Regions from separate parts of the Alteromonas sp. S167 genome, predicted to be linked through region 2. Evidence: predicted binding sites of a transcription regulator. Region 2 holds the regulator's gene; the other holds the start of a gene.
The links. Region 2 encodes LexA, which represses DNA repair genes until DNA is damaged. Its sites were predicted from a motif close to TACTGTATNNNNATACAGTA; they were not measured.
Positions count from the first base shown of each region.

Region 1: V7R35_RS06395 (YebG family protein) is a predicted target of LexA. The motif match lies at 2,730-2,749, and genes of this name have one in related genera.

Region 1 is NZ_JAZETR010000003.1:91,338-99,317, reverse strand. Features, by position in the region: gene V7R35_RS06405 (ABC transporter permease) at 1-1,335, opposite strand, end outside; gene V7R35_RS06400 (ABC transporter ATP-binding protein) at 1,332-2,081, opposite strand; gene V7R35_RS06395 (YebG family protein) at 2,397-2,684, opposite strand; gene rpsF (30S ribosomal protein S6) at 2,931-3,332, shown strand; gene rpsR (30S ribosomal protein S18) at 3,344-3,571, shown strand; gene rplI (50S ribosomal protein L9) at 3,598-4,050, shown strand; gene V7R35_RS06375 (efflux RND transporter permease subunit) at 4,385-7,510, shown strand; gene V7R35_RS06370 (efflux RND transporter periplasmic adaptor subunit) at 7,523-7,980, shown strand, end outside.
Region 2 is NZ_JAZETR010000003.1:276,420-284,399, reverse strand. Features, by position in the region: gene V7R35_RS07235 (sensor domain-containing diguanylate cyclase) at 1-1,953, shown strand, start outside; gene lexA (transcriptional repressor LexA) at 2,047-2,670, shown strand; gene coxB (cytochrome c oxidase subunit II) at 3,253-4,416, shown strand; gene ctaD (cytochrome c oxidase subunit I) at 4,426-6,039, shown strand; gene V7R35_RS07215 (cytochrome c oxidase assembly protein) at 6,103-6,690, shown strand; gene V7R35_RS07210 (cytochrome c oxidase subunit 3) at 6,716-7,594, shown strand; gene V7R35_RS07205 (DUF2909 domain-containing protein) at 7,614-7,823, opposite strand; gene V7R35_RS07200 (SURF1 family protein) at 7,869-7,980, shown strand, end outside.

The DNA.
Region 1 (7,980 bases), 190 kb from region 2:
AGAGTGAAGGCCTCGTCTGTAGGCCGCTATTGCTGGGAATAACGATACCAGATACGTAGCAAGCAGCATCAGAGAAATAATAATGAGGCTGCTTTTACCCAATAGCGCGCCACTTAAGAATATTCCGTATTCGCTGCTTAACCATGGTTTGATTAGCGCCATTATTGCAACAACCAACCCTATGCTAAGTGCCGTGCTTATTGCTGCTAAAAGCATGGCTTCCAATTGAATAAGTAGCAGCAAGGTACCTGGACCTGCGCCAATAGAGCGCAACACGGCGATTTCTTGATATCGTTCTCGCATAGACGCTAGCAACATGGTGGATAGGCCAATAAGTGCACAGGCCACAATAAGTGCTGAAAGCCCAAGTAGAAGTGCCTCTATATTACCCATAATTTGCCAAAGTTCAGCCAGCGCCATTCCGGGAAGAATAGCCATTAGCGGCGTGGTTTTATTCTGGTTTATACGATATTGAAGCTGCAAAGCCGTTACGCGGTTTTTAAGCCCGATCATCACTACGGAAACCTGTTCTGGAGTAAAGGCATTAGCGTTGTAGTCTTCCAAGCTTTCTGTAGCATTTTCATGCTCATGCTCATGCTCATGCTCATGCTCATGCTCATGCTCATGCTCATGCTCGGATGCGGGGTTTTGTATTGCGCTTGGGCGGGTAATGCCTGTAGAAGCGCTGCCCTGTCCCTGATGTGGACTATGCGCTTCCTCAAGGCCTTCTAGTGTTACGTATACGGCTTTGTCTACGGGTGTCCCTGTTTTCTGCAATATGCCTGAAATTACAAAAGGGTGTTCATCGTGATTATTAAACGACACATTACCTAAGCCGTGGGAAATAATAATGCTATCACCTACTTCGTAGCCGAGGTCTGCGGCAATGTCGGCACCCACAACGGTAGCAAGTGGTGTATTGAACATTGCGCCGTTTTTAAAGGTTAGTGTTTGCTTATCACCGTACTTAAAGTGCGTAAAAAAAGCGTTTGTTGTGCCAACAACACGAAACCCTCTGTGGGTATCACCAAGAGAAAGTGGAATTATCCAATCTACTTGTCGATTATTTTTTAGCGCGGCTACGCTTTCCCATTCTATTCCTTTTGTTGGCGTCCCAATGTTGAACACTGAAGAAAGCAATAAGTTTAGCTGCCCGCTCGGCGCGCCAACAATTAGATCAACGCCTGATACCGTTCTGGTAAAACTGCTTTTCACTTGCGTTCTTATAATGTCTACAGAAATCAATAAGCTAATACTAATGGTGATACTAATAAGCGTAAGCAGCGCCGTACTGCGTCTACGTTTTAAACTCTCGAGCGCAATACTGCCTATCATGATAACGCTCCCATTGGCTTTGTATTGTTTGTGTCCGACAAGTCACTAATACTGCATGTAGTATCGAAGTGCGAGGCCATACCCATGTCGTGGCTTACAAAAATCATGGTGCTGTCTTTCGCAACGCTCTTAAGCAAAGTCATAAAGCTATCTCTTGCCGCGGTATCTAATGCCGATGTGGGTTCATCAACTATCAATAGCTCGGGGCTATTAATTAGTGCTCTAGCAATAGCAACTCGCTGTTGTTGACCTATGCTCAGTGCATCAGCTTTTTGTTTTAATACCGATGTTGGAAGACGAAGCGCATCAATCAGTGTAAGCATGCGTTCGTACACTTCGGTACTAGATGCGCCTTTTTTAGCGAAATACACCGCTGCTTTAATATTTTGCTCAACCGATAAGTACGGAATAAGGTTAAATTGTTGGAACACCACACCGATATGCTGTGCACGAAATTTATCTCGCTGACGTGGTGATAGTGAAGAGAAAGGTTTGTCTAGCAATGTGATGTTACCGCTAGTAGGTTTTAACGTACCACTTAGAAGGTTCAGCAGGGTACTTTTACCACTGCCAGAAGGGCCCGATAAAAATACATGTTGATTGCTAGGCACTTTCCATTTAGGTATAGAAAGTATGGGCGGGCTACCTTTAGTATAACTGAACGTTAGTGTATCAATGTTTACCGCTAACGCTGGCGCTTTTTCATCTGTTTTGCTATTCGACACGTCTGCCCCTACCAAATTCATCACGCTTTTCATTCGTGTAGACCAAACAAAGTCTCCTATAAGACTTTCGATTAGCCATAACGTGTGCAACTCAACACTAAGATCAGCGCTTTGCTGATATCGACGTCGTTATGTTATCAAATAACTAATTGGAGCGGCATCTTATTTAAAAGTGACGTTTTATTTTGAGAAGATACTGTTTGAATTGACGCTAGTGAAAACTGATTTCTAACATGTGTGAGATTAGTGAAGGCAATTGAAACACACTGTGGCGCTAATAGCGGGTTTTCGTGTGTTTCAACTTACTATTTTAGCCATGAGTCGGCGCTTATTGTGTTAGCCGTTGGCTTGAAGCTTTACCACTTCCGCGCTTTCGTCTTCTAGCACGCTATCTGCAGTTGCGCCTTTAAATATTTTGCTTATTTTGTCTTTATTTTTCGACAACATAATAGTGAGTTCCTCTACTACATTATCTTCAAGCTTAATGCCTTTAGCATTGATGTACTCGGCCAAGTTGTCTGCTGCGTCTAGCATTTTGTCGTATTGATCGGCTTCTTTTTTGTCGGTAGTTACCAATTTTTCTACCCCTTTGTGTGTAACAACGTACTGTGTAGTAATGGCCATGGTAGGTCCCCTGTTTTTTAAAGACACAAAAACTGTACAACAAAATGCTGTACAAATAAACAGTATTTTGCATTGTATTGTTAAATTTATTTACTGTGTGCAGCATTGGCGCTGTTTTTAAGGTGATTAATGCTTGTGCAATTTACAACTGCTGCGTATAATGCGCGCCCTTACAGCCATCCCAATTCGTTCCTTGTCTCCATACAGTCGGCTGTACTGTCGAGGCTACAACCGTAAGGAGCTATAATGCGTCATTACGAAATCGTATTTATGGTTCACCCTGATCAGAGTGAACAAGTACCTGGTATGATCGAGCGTTATACCACAATCCTAAAGCAAGACGGTGGTCAGATTCATCGTTTAGAAGATTGGGGCCGTCGTCAACTGGCTTACCCAATTGAAAAGCTGCACAAAGCCCACTACGTACTAATCAATGCTGAAGCATCTGCAGAAGCTGTTGATGAGCTGGAAAATGCTTTCCGTTTCAACGACGTGATCCTACGTAACATGGTTATGCGCACTAAGACTGCTGTGACTGAGCCTTCTCCAATGATGAAAGAAGAGCCTCGTCGTGAGCGTCGTGACGATTCTGCTCCTCGCCAAGACCGCGCGGAAAAGAAAACTGAAACCACTGAAGACAACGCTTAAGGAGATCACCCATGGCTCGTTTTTTCAGACGTCGTAAGTTCTGCCGTTTCACTGCAGAAGGTGTGACTGAGATTGATTACAAAGATATCGCTACTCTTAAGAACTACATCACTGAGAGCGGTAAAATTGTCCCTAGCCGTATTACTGGTACAAGCGCAAAATATCAGCGTCAGCTGTCTTCTGCGATTAAGCGCGCACGTTTCCTTGCGTTGCTTCCGTACACTGATTCACACAAGTAATTTGGCGAAAATAAGGGTTAGCTAAGATGAATATCATCCTACTAGATAAAATCGCCAACCTTGGCGGCCTGGGCGACCAAGTGACTGTTAAGTCTGGTTACGCTCGTAACTTCCTTTTCCCACAGGGTAAAGCGGTTCCTGCAACTAAAGGCAACGTAGAAAAGTTTGAAGCACGTCGTGCTGAACTTGAAGCGAAAATTGCTGAGCAACTAGATGCTGCAAATGCACGCGCTGAAAAAGTTGCTGAGCTTGCTGAAGTTACTATCGCAGCTCCTGCTGGTGACGAAGGTAAACTATTTGGCTCTGTTGGCACACGTGACATCGCTGATGCAATTACTGCAGCTGGCGTTGAAGTTGCTAAAGCAGAAGTTAAACTACCTACTGGTACACTTCGTGAAACTGGTGAGTATGACATCGACTTACAACTTCACTCTGACGTTATCACTTCAATCAAAGTGATCATCATTGCTGAAGCGTAAGCGCTGACGTATTTGAAAAAAGCCGCTCTTTTGAGCGGCTTTTTTTGTGCCTGAAGAAAACTTCTGTATTCTCTATTCATGAAACCTACTCAAGAAACCCATTTAAGAAATCTATTCAAAAAACCTTGCCTCTGTATTTGTAATCATTTGTGTCATTTTCCGATAAATAACCTGTTTTATCCGTTCAATTATCTGCGATAAATAGCGGTTCTTAGACCAAATATTAAATAAATGTTAATAGTCGCTAAAAATCTAATTGTCGCGGCTTTAAACTTTTTCTGTCACTTGTGCGACCTATAGTAAACCCGACAATAAAAAGCATAAGTGCATCCTGATGGACATTACAAAGTTAGCAATTAAGAACGCGACGGGCGTAGGCATAGGAATAACCCTTTTGGTGTTTCTAGGGCTCTATAGTTTATTAAATTTGCCCGTTCAGCTATTCCCAGACATAGAACGTCCTAACATCAATATTCAGACGTCGTGGCGTGCAGCATCACCGCTAGAAATTGAATCGGAAATTATTGAGCCACAGGAAGAGGTGCTGCAGGGTATTCCGGGTTTAGAGTCTATGAGAACTTGGTCAAATCAAGGTAATGCTTGGATTAACTTGGAATTCGGTTTGGGTACCGACATGCAGAAAACGCTAATTGAAGTCATTAGCCGCATGAATCGCGTACCACCGCTTCCTCGAGATGCACTTTCTCCGAATATTATGTTGGCGGGCAGCGGCGGCGATGCGCCAGCGTTAACCTATTTTTTCTTACAGCGGTTACCCGGTAACCCGAATGAAATTAACTCATACGTGACGTACTTTACCGATGTCATTAAACCACAATTAGAGAGTATTCCAGGTGTTGCTCGCGCAAGAATGGAAAGCGGTGTGGGCGGTGTTGAGGAGTTTCAAATTATTTTCGACCCCTTTAAGGCTGCTCAGCTTGGTATCGATTTAACGGCTGTTGCTAATGAACTCGGGCGAGCAAATGACGTCTCTGGCGGCTTTGTAGATGTTGGTCGTCGTCGCTACACGTTGCGCTTTGAGGGGCGCTATCAGCCTACGCAAATGGGCGAGATGATCCTTGAATGGCGAGATGGAAGCCCTATCAGGCTCAACGACATAGCAGATATTAAGATAACTAGGGCTGACGGCGCTAACGCTAGCGTGCAAAACGGTAACCCAGCCATTTCAATTCGTGTAGACAGACAAAACGACGCTAATGTGCTTGCAACATTGGAGGCGGTTAAAGACAGAGTTGCCCAAATAAACGCGAACGACTTAGCACCTCAACAATTGGTGATGGTACAAAGCTTCGATGCGTCGGTATTCATTTACAGAGCAGTACAGTTGGTCACAAGCAACCTGTTTATTGGCGTGCTATTGGCCATAGGAATTCTGTGGGCATTCATGCGACAGCTTCGCGCCACACTCATCGTGGCATTAGCCATTCCCATTTCTTTGTTAAGCACCTTTGTTGTTCTACAAATTACAGGGCGCTCACTTAACATTATTTCTCTTGCTGGTTTAGCCTTCGCGGTAGGCATGGTGCTAGATGCGGCGATAGTAGTGCTTGAAAATATAGTACGAACTCGCAAAAGTGTGGCAAGCGATGAAGAGAGCGCATATAAGAGCACAAAAGAAGTGTTTGGCGCGCTAATGGCGTCAACGGCGACAACCGTAGCTATATTCATACCCGTGATGTTTCTAGAAGATGTAGAAGGTCAGCTTTTTGCAGACTTAGCGTTAACCATTGCCATCGCGGTGTGTATGTCGCTTGTTGTTGCCGTTACTGTGCTACCTGTTGTGGCATCTCGTTATTTGAAGGGCGAGATGCCAGAAGATAGCCTGCAACGGCTGTGGGCAAAAATCACCGGCAATATAATGCGACTTTCTGCCACGCAGACCCGTCGAATAATACTGGTGCTGACGCTTATGGGAGTGCCTGTGGCTGGCAGCGTAATGCTTATGCCGTCAATGGATTACTTACCGCCTGTGAAGCGTGATGCTGTTGACGCTTTCTTAAGTTTGCCGGCAGGTGCGAGCGAGAACTTCATCTCTGAGGAAGTTATTCCTGTTGTTGTCGAACGCCTTAAACCCTACATGGACGGTGACAAGCAACCTGCGCTTAAGAATTACTACATTATTACCTGGCCTAATGGCGGCACGCTTGGTGTAAGAGCCAAGGACCAGTCGAAGGTGAAAGAACTTGAAGCTATCGTTCGCGACGAGATTTTAAAAGACCTTCCCGATACACAAGCATTTGCTCAGCAAGGAAACCTTTTCGGTGGCTTTGGAAATGGTCGTTCTATCGACATTCACTTGCAGGGCATAGACCAAGAGATGCTGGGCGTGGCCGCACAAGCCGGACTAGATAAACTACGGGAAGTTTTTCCAAATGCTAACGCCAGAGCAAACCCATCACTAGAACAAGCCGAACCCGAGCTTCGTTTTTATCCCAATGACGCACGTATGATGGAAGTTGGCCTTAATCGAGGTGCTATGGGCAGTCTTGTGCGCGCTATGGGCGATGGCATGTACGTAGGCGAATACTTCGACGGCGTTAAACGTATGAACATTATCTTTCGCTCAGAGCCTTGGGCTACGCCGGAAGAGGTAAATAGCACGCCTTTAATGACACCGGTTGGCGAAGTCGTTCAATTAGGTGAACTGGTTGAAATTCAGCGTGCAGTAGGGCCAAGTCGGATTCAGCGTATTGATGGTCGTCGTACATTAACCGTAAACGTGAATCCACCAGAGGGCATGAGTTTAGAAGATGCAGTGGCGGTTATTAAGTCGGAAGTAGAGCCTGCCATTATGGCAATGATGCCGGTAGACGGGTCTATTACCTATGGTGGCAGTGCAGATAGTCTAAAAGGCGCTATTGCTTCTATGGCTTATAACTTTATGTTCGCTATGGTTTTACTACTGTTGCTAATGGCAGGTTTGTTTAAGTCGCTGAAAGACAGTGTGTTAGTGGTGTTGTCTATTCCACTAGCGACAATTGGTGGCGTGCTAGCTATTCGAATTATGAATGTATTCACCTTCCAGCCCATGGACTTGCTGACCATGATTGGCTTCATTATTTTGCTAGGGCTAGTGGTGAATAATGCCATTTTGCTTGTGCATCAAACACGCTTGGGTGAACACGCTGGGCTAACGCGAGATGAAGCGGTGGAACAAGCAGTTTTACTTCGTCTTCGTCCTATTTTTATGAGTACGTTTACCTCTATCTTCGGCATGCTTCCTTTACTGTTATTGCCTGGTGCTGGAAGTGTCATTTATCGCGGTTTAGCCGCAGTAATTGTTGGTGGAATGACCGTAAGTACTGTTTTCACTCTTCTTTTATTACCCACGTTATTACGAATGAAAATGCCTGAAAAAGCGCGTATATCTCAAGTCGACAATGCGGCTGGAAGTACTTATCAGGCAGTCAAACTCAATAAACACAGCGATCATTTATAAGGAATATCTCTCATGAAAGCATTAATAAAAGCAGCCATATTCGGCTTATGCACTGGGAGTGCGTTGGTGGCTTCTAGTACTGTCGCAGCGCAAGAAAACACGCCAGCAGTAGTGCTGGTGCAGGTAGATGAAGCTAAGGAACAAGCTATATCGCAGTTAACATGGGTGCCGGGCACTATCTTAAGTCAAACCGATGCAAACTTAGCATCGGAAGTAGATGGTCGCATTACATGGATGGCAAACGTTGGTGATGTGATTGAAGCGGGGCAGCCGCTAGCAACGTTAGACGATACACGTTTGACTATTACGCTAAATCAAAATAAGTCCGATATTGCACAGTGGCAGTCTCAGGTGTCGTTATTTGAAACACGATTATCGCGTTTTAAAAACCTACAGGCGAACAATAATCTCTCACGCGGAGAACTTGATACGGTTTACGCCGACTTAGAAAACGCCAAACAAGAACTTGC
Region 2 (7,980 bases):
GGTGCGCTGTGCCTTATCGATACAAAACCTCGAGAAATAGACGTAAAACACGTCAAGGCGCTAGAGCGCATAGCAACGCTTGTAAGTCAGCACATTACGTTATCCAATGAACATGAGATTCTAAAGCGAGAGCACGGCCTTATTGATAAATCGCCCATCGTACTTGCTACATGGCGGTTTGATACCTCACTTAACTTGATACATATATCGCAAAATTGCGAATACGTGTTGGGCGTGGCACCGCAAGACCTGTTAAGCGGCGCTGTTCAACTAAACGATATTTTATCTAACGCGGCAGAGCAGGATTTTACGTTTACTATGCAGGCACATCTTGAGGGCGTAGAAACGCATACCTGTCGTTTGCAAATTATTTCACCTACTCGCACCATCTGGGTAAGCATGATCTCAACAGCAAGTTTTCGTGAAGATGGAACGCTGCTGTCGGTACAGGCATTTTTGTTTGATACCAGCGATCAGAAGTTTGTTGAAGATAAATTGAATAAAACCAACTCACGCATGCGCTTGCTTCTTGAAGCATCTGAGTTGGGTACGTGGGACTGGAACTTACAGGCAGATGTCAACCAAGTGAACAAACGGTGGTGCGATATTGTTGGTTTAGAATACGAGTACTACGATACAAGCTCTCGTTTTTTTAAGCAGCTTATTCATCCTGCCGATTTTATTAATGTAGAAAGAAAATTAAATGAGCATTTGAGCGGTGAAGCAAAAGTATTTAACACCACGTTTAGAATGAAGCATAGCAGTGGGAAGTGGGTGTGGGTTGAAACCTACGGCAAGATTGTTGAAGTAGACGAGGGCGGCAACCCTGTGCGTGTTGCGGGTATTCACCGTGATATAACTCATCGAATGGAGAATGACCTTCACGAGAGAAAGAAAACCCAGTTACTGCAGTTTATAAATAAAACCCGTGCCTCTTATTTACAAAGTAACGACCTTACAGCGGCATGCCAGTCGGTCTTATCAGAGTTAATTGACATATCAGACAGCCAAATAGCCTTTATTGGCCAGATGCGAGACGTAGAAACGCAGCCCAAACTCTTTATACATGCAATTTCTGAAATTGTATGGGACAGTAAAAGCTTCACCCAATATGCTGAATATAGAAAGCGTAATTTATATTTTTCGTCGTTTGACAACTTATTTGGACAAGCCATTACGTCGGGCGAGGTCGTTATTAGTAATACCGCTGGAGCACATCCTGCTTCTAAAGGAACGCCACAAGGTCACCCCAGAATTAGTCGGTTCCTTGGTTTACCCATAAAAGTGAAAGACAGAGTAGTGGGTATTATTGGACTTGCGAATAAATTCTCACCATACACCAACGAGGATGCGGAGTTTTTTCAACCTTTATTAGACGCTCTTGCAGGGCTGTTTTATGCCGTAGACCTAGAGCAAGCTCGGGCCGAAGCAGAGGAAAAACTGCGTAAGTTAGCCATGACAGACCCGCTTACGGGGCTATTCAACCGGCGCGCGTTTATTGAGCAATGTGAGGACATGGCGAAAGATCATTGCAGTATTTTTGTTGTACTCATCGATATCGACCACTTTAAAAATGTAAACGATACCTATGGCCACGACGCTGGAGACTGTGCGCTTAAGCAAACCGCCGATATCATCAGCGATGCAATTAACGATGGAGACATTGTTGCACGTCTCGGCGGAGAGGAGTTTGCCATGGTAATTCGTGGTGAATGTGAGCGTGAAGCGAAGAAGCGTTTAGACTCATTGCGAAAGCGTATAGCCGCTACAAAAATGTCTTATAAAAAAGACACACTGCAACTAACGGTAAGCATGGGCGTAACCTTTGTTGACGACGGTTTTAATATGGATTTTAGTGCGCTGCTGTCTTTAGCTGACCAAGCCTTGTATGACGCTAAAGCTAATGGGCGAGACAGAATTGAGTGGGCACCATTCACCAAAAAAGCCGTTTAAGAAAACGGCTTTTTTAGAGAGCGTTACTTAGTTCTTGTTATTTCGTATTAGGTGTATATAATTACAGGAACTGTATGAACAGACAGGTCTTTTATGCGCCCATTAACAGCTCGACAAACCGAAGTTTTAGAACTTATCAAAACCACTATGCAAGAAACGGGAATGCCTCCAACGCGTGCGGAAATTGCCCGTCAGCTTGGTTTTCGTTCTGCTAATGCTGCCGAAGAGCATTTGAAAGCACTTGCTAGAAAAGGTGTTATTGACATTTTGCCGGGCACCTCTAGAGGTATCAAACTCAATATTCCGCTTGAAGATTCTGTAGAAGAAGATGGTTTGCCACTCATTGGCCGAGTGGCCGCTGGTGAGCCTATTCTTGCGCAAGAGCATGTAGAGTCGCATTACAAAGTCGATCCTGCACTGTTTCAGCCACAGGCTGACTTCTTGCTTCGTGTTAACGGCATGAGTATGAAAGATATTGGTATTTTAGATGGTGACTTACTCGCAGTGCATCGCACTACGGACGTTCACAATGGCCAAGTCGTGGTAGCTCGTGTTGATGAAGACGTAACGGTTAAACGCCTTGAAAAACGTGGCAGAGAAGTACTGCTACATGCCGAAAACGAAGAGTTTTCTCCAATTAAAGTGGACTTAGCCTCACAGCCTTTTGCTATCGAAGGTATTGCTGTAGGTGTAATTAGAAATGCAGACTGGATGTAGAGTTTTATCCAACTCAACCAAAAGCGGCCTATTAGCCGCTTTTTTTATACCTAAACTTTTGTTAATGATTGCACTATTGTGAAGCAAGGTTGTTTTTTGACCAAACGGATCAACTGAGTTAAAAAATTTAATACGCCCTCTTTTCCGCCGCGACATTGAAACAAAAATTTCACTTTTTAGCGTTTTATAATAAGTCTCGCCGTTTTAATTCCCTATCCACAATGTTTTAAATTGTTGTATTTAAACGCTTTTATTTAGAGTGAAAAATTATCTTATGTTCAAAATGGTTGTTTGAATCAAGGTTATTTGTTTGCAGCATTTGTGTTTATTTCTGCTATTGGACGGTATAGCTAGCTGAAACCAATGATTAAATTTTAAACACTTCATTAAAAATTTAATAGAAAAGACTAGACGGCAGTGAATAATCGCGCAATTATTAGTCAGGAATTAACAAAATAATAACAATGACTCTAAATTTGTTTTACAAGTTGCAGTTGTGGGTCAACCGTTCGCAAACCATCTGGTAGGGACAGCGCGCAAGAACATTTGGCGTTAATGGTTCTACCATTACGGAGGTGCTGAGTGAAACAACTAACGAACGTCATCGCAAAAGGGGCTGCGGCATTACCCTTTTTGTTATTTTCTCATTTTCTTTCTGCGCAACAGGCTGCTGAAGAAGTCTCTTCATTGAACCTACGGCGAGGAGCAACTGACATTAGCGGGCAAGTGTACGATTTGCATATGCTGATGTTCTTCATTTGCGTTGGTATTGCTGTGGTGGTGTTTGGCGTGATGTTCGCGTCTATGTATCTTCACAGAAAATCCCGCGGCGCTAAGCCCGCTAATTTCCATGAGAACGTAAAAGTGGAAATTGCATGGACAGTTGTGCCTTTCCTTATCCTTATCTTCATGGCGGTGCCAGCGGCCAATACACTGATTGCCATGGAAGACGTGTCTGAAGCGGACATGACGGTATTGGTAACAGGTTCGCAATGGAAGTGGCATTACAAGTACATGGACAGTGACGTTGAATACTATTCTTTACTGGCCACCCAGCGCGAGCAGATAGAAAATAAGTTTGAAAAGACAGATAACTATCTGCTTGAAGTCGATCGCCCCTTAGTTATTCCTACCGGTAAAAAAGTACGATTTCTTATCACGTCTGACGACGTTATCCATTCGTGGTGGGTACCCGATTTCGCAGTGAAAAAAGACGCTAACCCAGGTTTTATTAACGAGGCATGGGCCAAGGTGAATGAGCCAGGTATTTACCGAGGTCAGTGCGCTGAACTTTGCGGTAAAGATCACGGCTATATGCCCGTTGTTGTTATCGCCAAAGAGCCCGCCGCTTTCGAAGCTTGGATGGGAGAACAAGAAGACATTGTTCGCCAAGCAAAAGAGGAAGAGCAGCGCCTACTGTCGATGAACATGTCGATGGATGAGTTAATGAAGGAAGGCGAACGGGTGTACAACACAACATGTGCAGCGTGCCATATGCCAAACGGCGAAGGGCTACCAGGTGTATTTCCAGCGCTTAAAGGCAGCAAAATGGCCCTTGAAGATCAAAAAGGTCATATTGAAATTGTGCTTCATGGAAAGTCAGGAACCGCAATGCAGGCCTTTAACAAAATGCTAAGCCTTAAAGAGATTGCAGCGGTTGTGACTTATGAGCGCAATGCGTGGGGTAACAACACGGGTGACATGGTGCAGGCGAAAGATGTCAACGACGTGGCAATGGGTAACTAGGAGCGAGTTATGAGTAAAGCAACTGACGTTATTTCGCCAGATTCATCTGTGCATCACGACGAACATGATCATCATGATCATATTCCAAAAGGTATTACCCGCTGGTTATTTACCACAAACCATAAAGACATAGGCACGCTGTACTTATGGTTCGCCTTTATTATGTTCTTAGTGGGCGGTGCCATGGCCATGGTTATTCGCGCCGAGTTATTCCAGCCTGGCCTACAAATTGTCGAGCCAAACTTCTTTAACCAAATGACTACGGTACACGGTTTAATCATGGTGTTTGGTGCGGTTATGCCAGCGTTTACTGGCTTAGCAAACTGGTTAGTGCCTATGATGATTGGTGCGCCAGATATGGCCTTGCCGCGCATGAACAACTGGAGCTTTTGGATATTACCTGGGGCATTTTTAATATTGCTTAGTTCACTGTTTATGGAAGGTGGTGGTCCTGCGTTTGGCTGGACATTCTATGCGCCGCTTTCAACAACCTACAGTGGCGATTCAACCGCACTGTTTGTGTTCTCGGTGCACATCATGGGTATCTCATCCATCATGGGTGCGATAAACGTTATTGTTACCATCTTCAACATGCGCGCGCCGGGCATGACATGGATGAAAATGCCGCTGTTTGTATGGACATGGTTAATCACTGCCTTCCTACTTATCGCGGTAATGCCGGTATTAGCAGGCGCTGTTACCATGGTGCTTACCGATAAGTTCTTTGGAACAAGTTTCTTTGATGCTGCGGGCGGCGGTGACCCCGTTATGTTCCAGCACATTTTCTGGTTCTTCGGGCACCCTGAAGTATACATAATGATTTTGCCGGCTTTTGGCATCATTTCACAAATTGTCCCTACATTCTCGCGTAAAAAGTTGTTTGGCTATGCCTCAATGGTTTACGCAACGGCATCTATTGCATTGCTGTCGTTTGTTGTTTGGGCACACCACATGTTTACCACGGGTATGCCGGTATACATGGAAATGTTCTTTATGTTTGCCACCATGCTGATATCAGTACCTACCGGTGTAAAAGTGTTTAACTGGGTGGCAACGATGTGGCGTGGCTCGCTTACATTCGAAATGCCTATGATGTTTGCTATTGCCTTTATTGTGCTGTTTACCATTGGCGGTTTATCGGGCCTTATGCTGGCCATTACACCGGTAGATTTCCAATATCACGACACATACTTTGTAGTAGCGCACTTCCACTACGTACTGGTGACAGGCGCCGTATTCTCCATTATGGCTGCCGTGTATTACTGGTTGCCTAAATGGACAGGCAAAATGTACGACACGACATTAGCTAAATGGCACTTCTGGTGTTCGCTCGTGTCAGTGAACGTGTTGTTCTTCCCTATGCACTTTGTAGGTTTAGCAGGCATGCCTCGTCGTATTCCCGACTATGCCCTTCAGTTCGCCGACTTTAACAAGTGGATAAGCTTGGGTGGTTTTGCGTTTGGTTTGTCGCAGCTGATTTTCTTGGCGCTTCTTATTAAAGCGTGCCGAAAACAGGGCGAACCAGTATCGGCACAAGTATGGGATGGTGCAGAAGGTCTAGAGTGGGAAATCCCCTCTCCTGCTCCTTATCACACCTTCGATACGCCACCTGTTGTGAAGTAACTCATGCTAGCTCAAGCGCGAATTTAATCGCGCTTGAGCAAGGCTTAGTTTGGAGACTGTGTTATGTCGCAAGCAAATGCAAACAACAAAATGGTACTAAAGCTTGTTGCCATTGTTATTGGCATGTTTGGTTTTGGGTTCGCCCTTGTGCCGCTTTATGACGTGTTTTGTGATGTAACAGGAATTAATGGAAAAACAGAAAACAGTGCAGCAGTTTATCAATCTGTAGAGATTGATGAGTCTCGTGAAATAACAGTGGAATTTATCACGCGCACCAATACGGGCATGCCGTGGGAGTTTCGCGCTGAAACACAGCGAGTAAAAGTACATCCAGGCGAACTGAATACGGTATCGTTTTATGTTCGAAATCCTGCCTCAAGCAATATTGTAGCGCAGGCTATTCCTTCTGTTTCTCCAGGTACAGCCGCGTTGTACCTCAATAAAACTGAATGCTTTTGTTTTAACCAGCAGCCCCTAGACGCTGGAAGTGAGGCCTACATGCCTATGCAGTTTTATGTTGACCCACAGCTTCCTAAAGAAATTACGTATTTTACATTGCAGTACACACTATATGACGTCACCGCGAGAGCAAGTGACCTAACGACAAAACCGAATCCCTTTATGGTTAGCGGCGCTGAAAGCGGCAAATAATCAACGTAGGGGTAAGGAGATAATAATGCAGCAAGAATACCAAAAATATTATGTACCCGCGCAAAGCCCATGGCCAATTGTAGGAGCGGTAGCGCTCTTTCTTATTGCCGTAGGTGCTGGAAATTTTGTAGTAGAAGCCACTAAAGGTGAGTCTGGCTACGGAGGTCATATCTTAACCGCCGGCATCATTGTGCTATTGGTGATGTTAGTAGGCTGGTTTAAAAATCAAATCGATGAGTCGATGTCAGGGCTTTATAGCGACCAGCTAGGCCGCTCTTACCGTCAAGGTATGAGCTGGTTTATCTTTTCTGAAGTGATGTTTTTCGCGGCGTTTTTTGGCGCACTTTATTATGCGCGCTTTATCGCCGTGCCATGGCTTGGCGGCGCATCAAATAATGCTATGACCAATGAAGTGCTGTGGCCAAGCTTTGAAGCAATGTGGCCTTTAGTGTCTACACCTGGCGGTATTCAAACTAAAGAAATGAGTGCGGCAGGGCTACCCACTATCAACACGGTTATTCTGCTCGTCTCTTCAGTAACGCTGCACTTTGCGCATTCGGGTTTGGAAGAAAATAAACGCAAGCAGCTTACTTGGATGCTTGGGCTTACTATATTGCTTGGCTGTGGCTTCTTATTTTTGCAAGTAGAAGAGTACATTCATGCGTACCGCGAACTTGGTTTAACGCTTCAGTCGGGTATATACGGCAACACGTTCTTTATGCTTACTGGGTTCCATGGCATGCACGTAACGCTGGGAACCATCATACTCATTGTGTTGTTTTTCCGCGTGTTAAAAGGGCACTTTACGCCAGATAACCATTTTGCATTTCAAGCGGGTAGTTGGTACTGGCACTTTGTAGATGTGGTTTGGGTAATGCTCTACATCTTCGTTTACGTGCTTTAAGCCCTGTTCGCGTCGAGCCCTAGTAAGGTCTGGGGTTCGGCGTTATTAGCCCTGTACCTATTGCAACAAGAATAATTATAACAATAACGGCAGATGTGAGAACGCGACGACCAATGTATTTGCTCATTGGGCCATTTTTAGGGTCGTTTTTCATCATTACTCGCATAGCCAAAAACAAGTTAACGATCATGTATATCACTAAGGCAACTAGGATTATTTTTATCATTATAAAGACCTCTGTTTTTCTTATTGGTTTTTGTAGGGTGCGTTAACTATGGCACAACGCACTCGCAAGCTGCTTCCTTGGTTACTCACTGCAATTAGTGTGGCAGCAATGTGCGGGCTTGGCTTTTGGCAGCTAGAACGTATGATCCAAAAGCAGCATC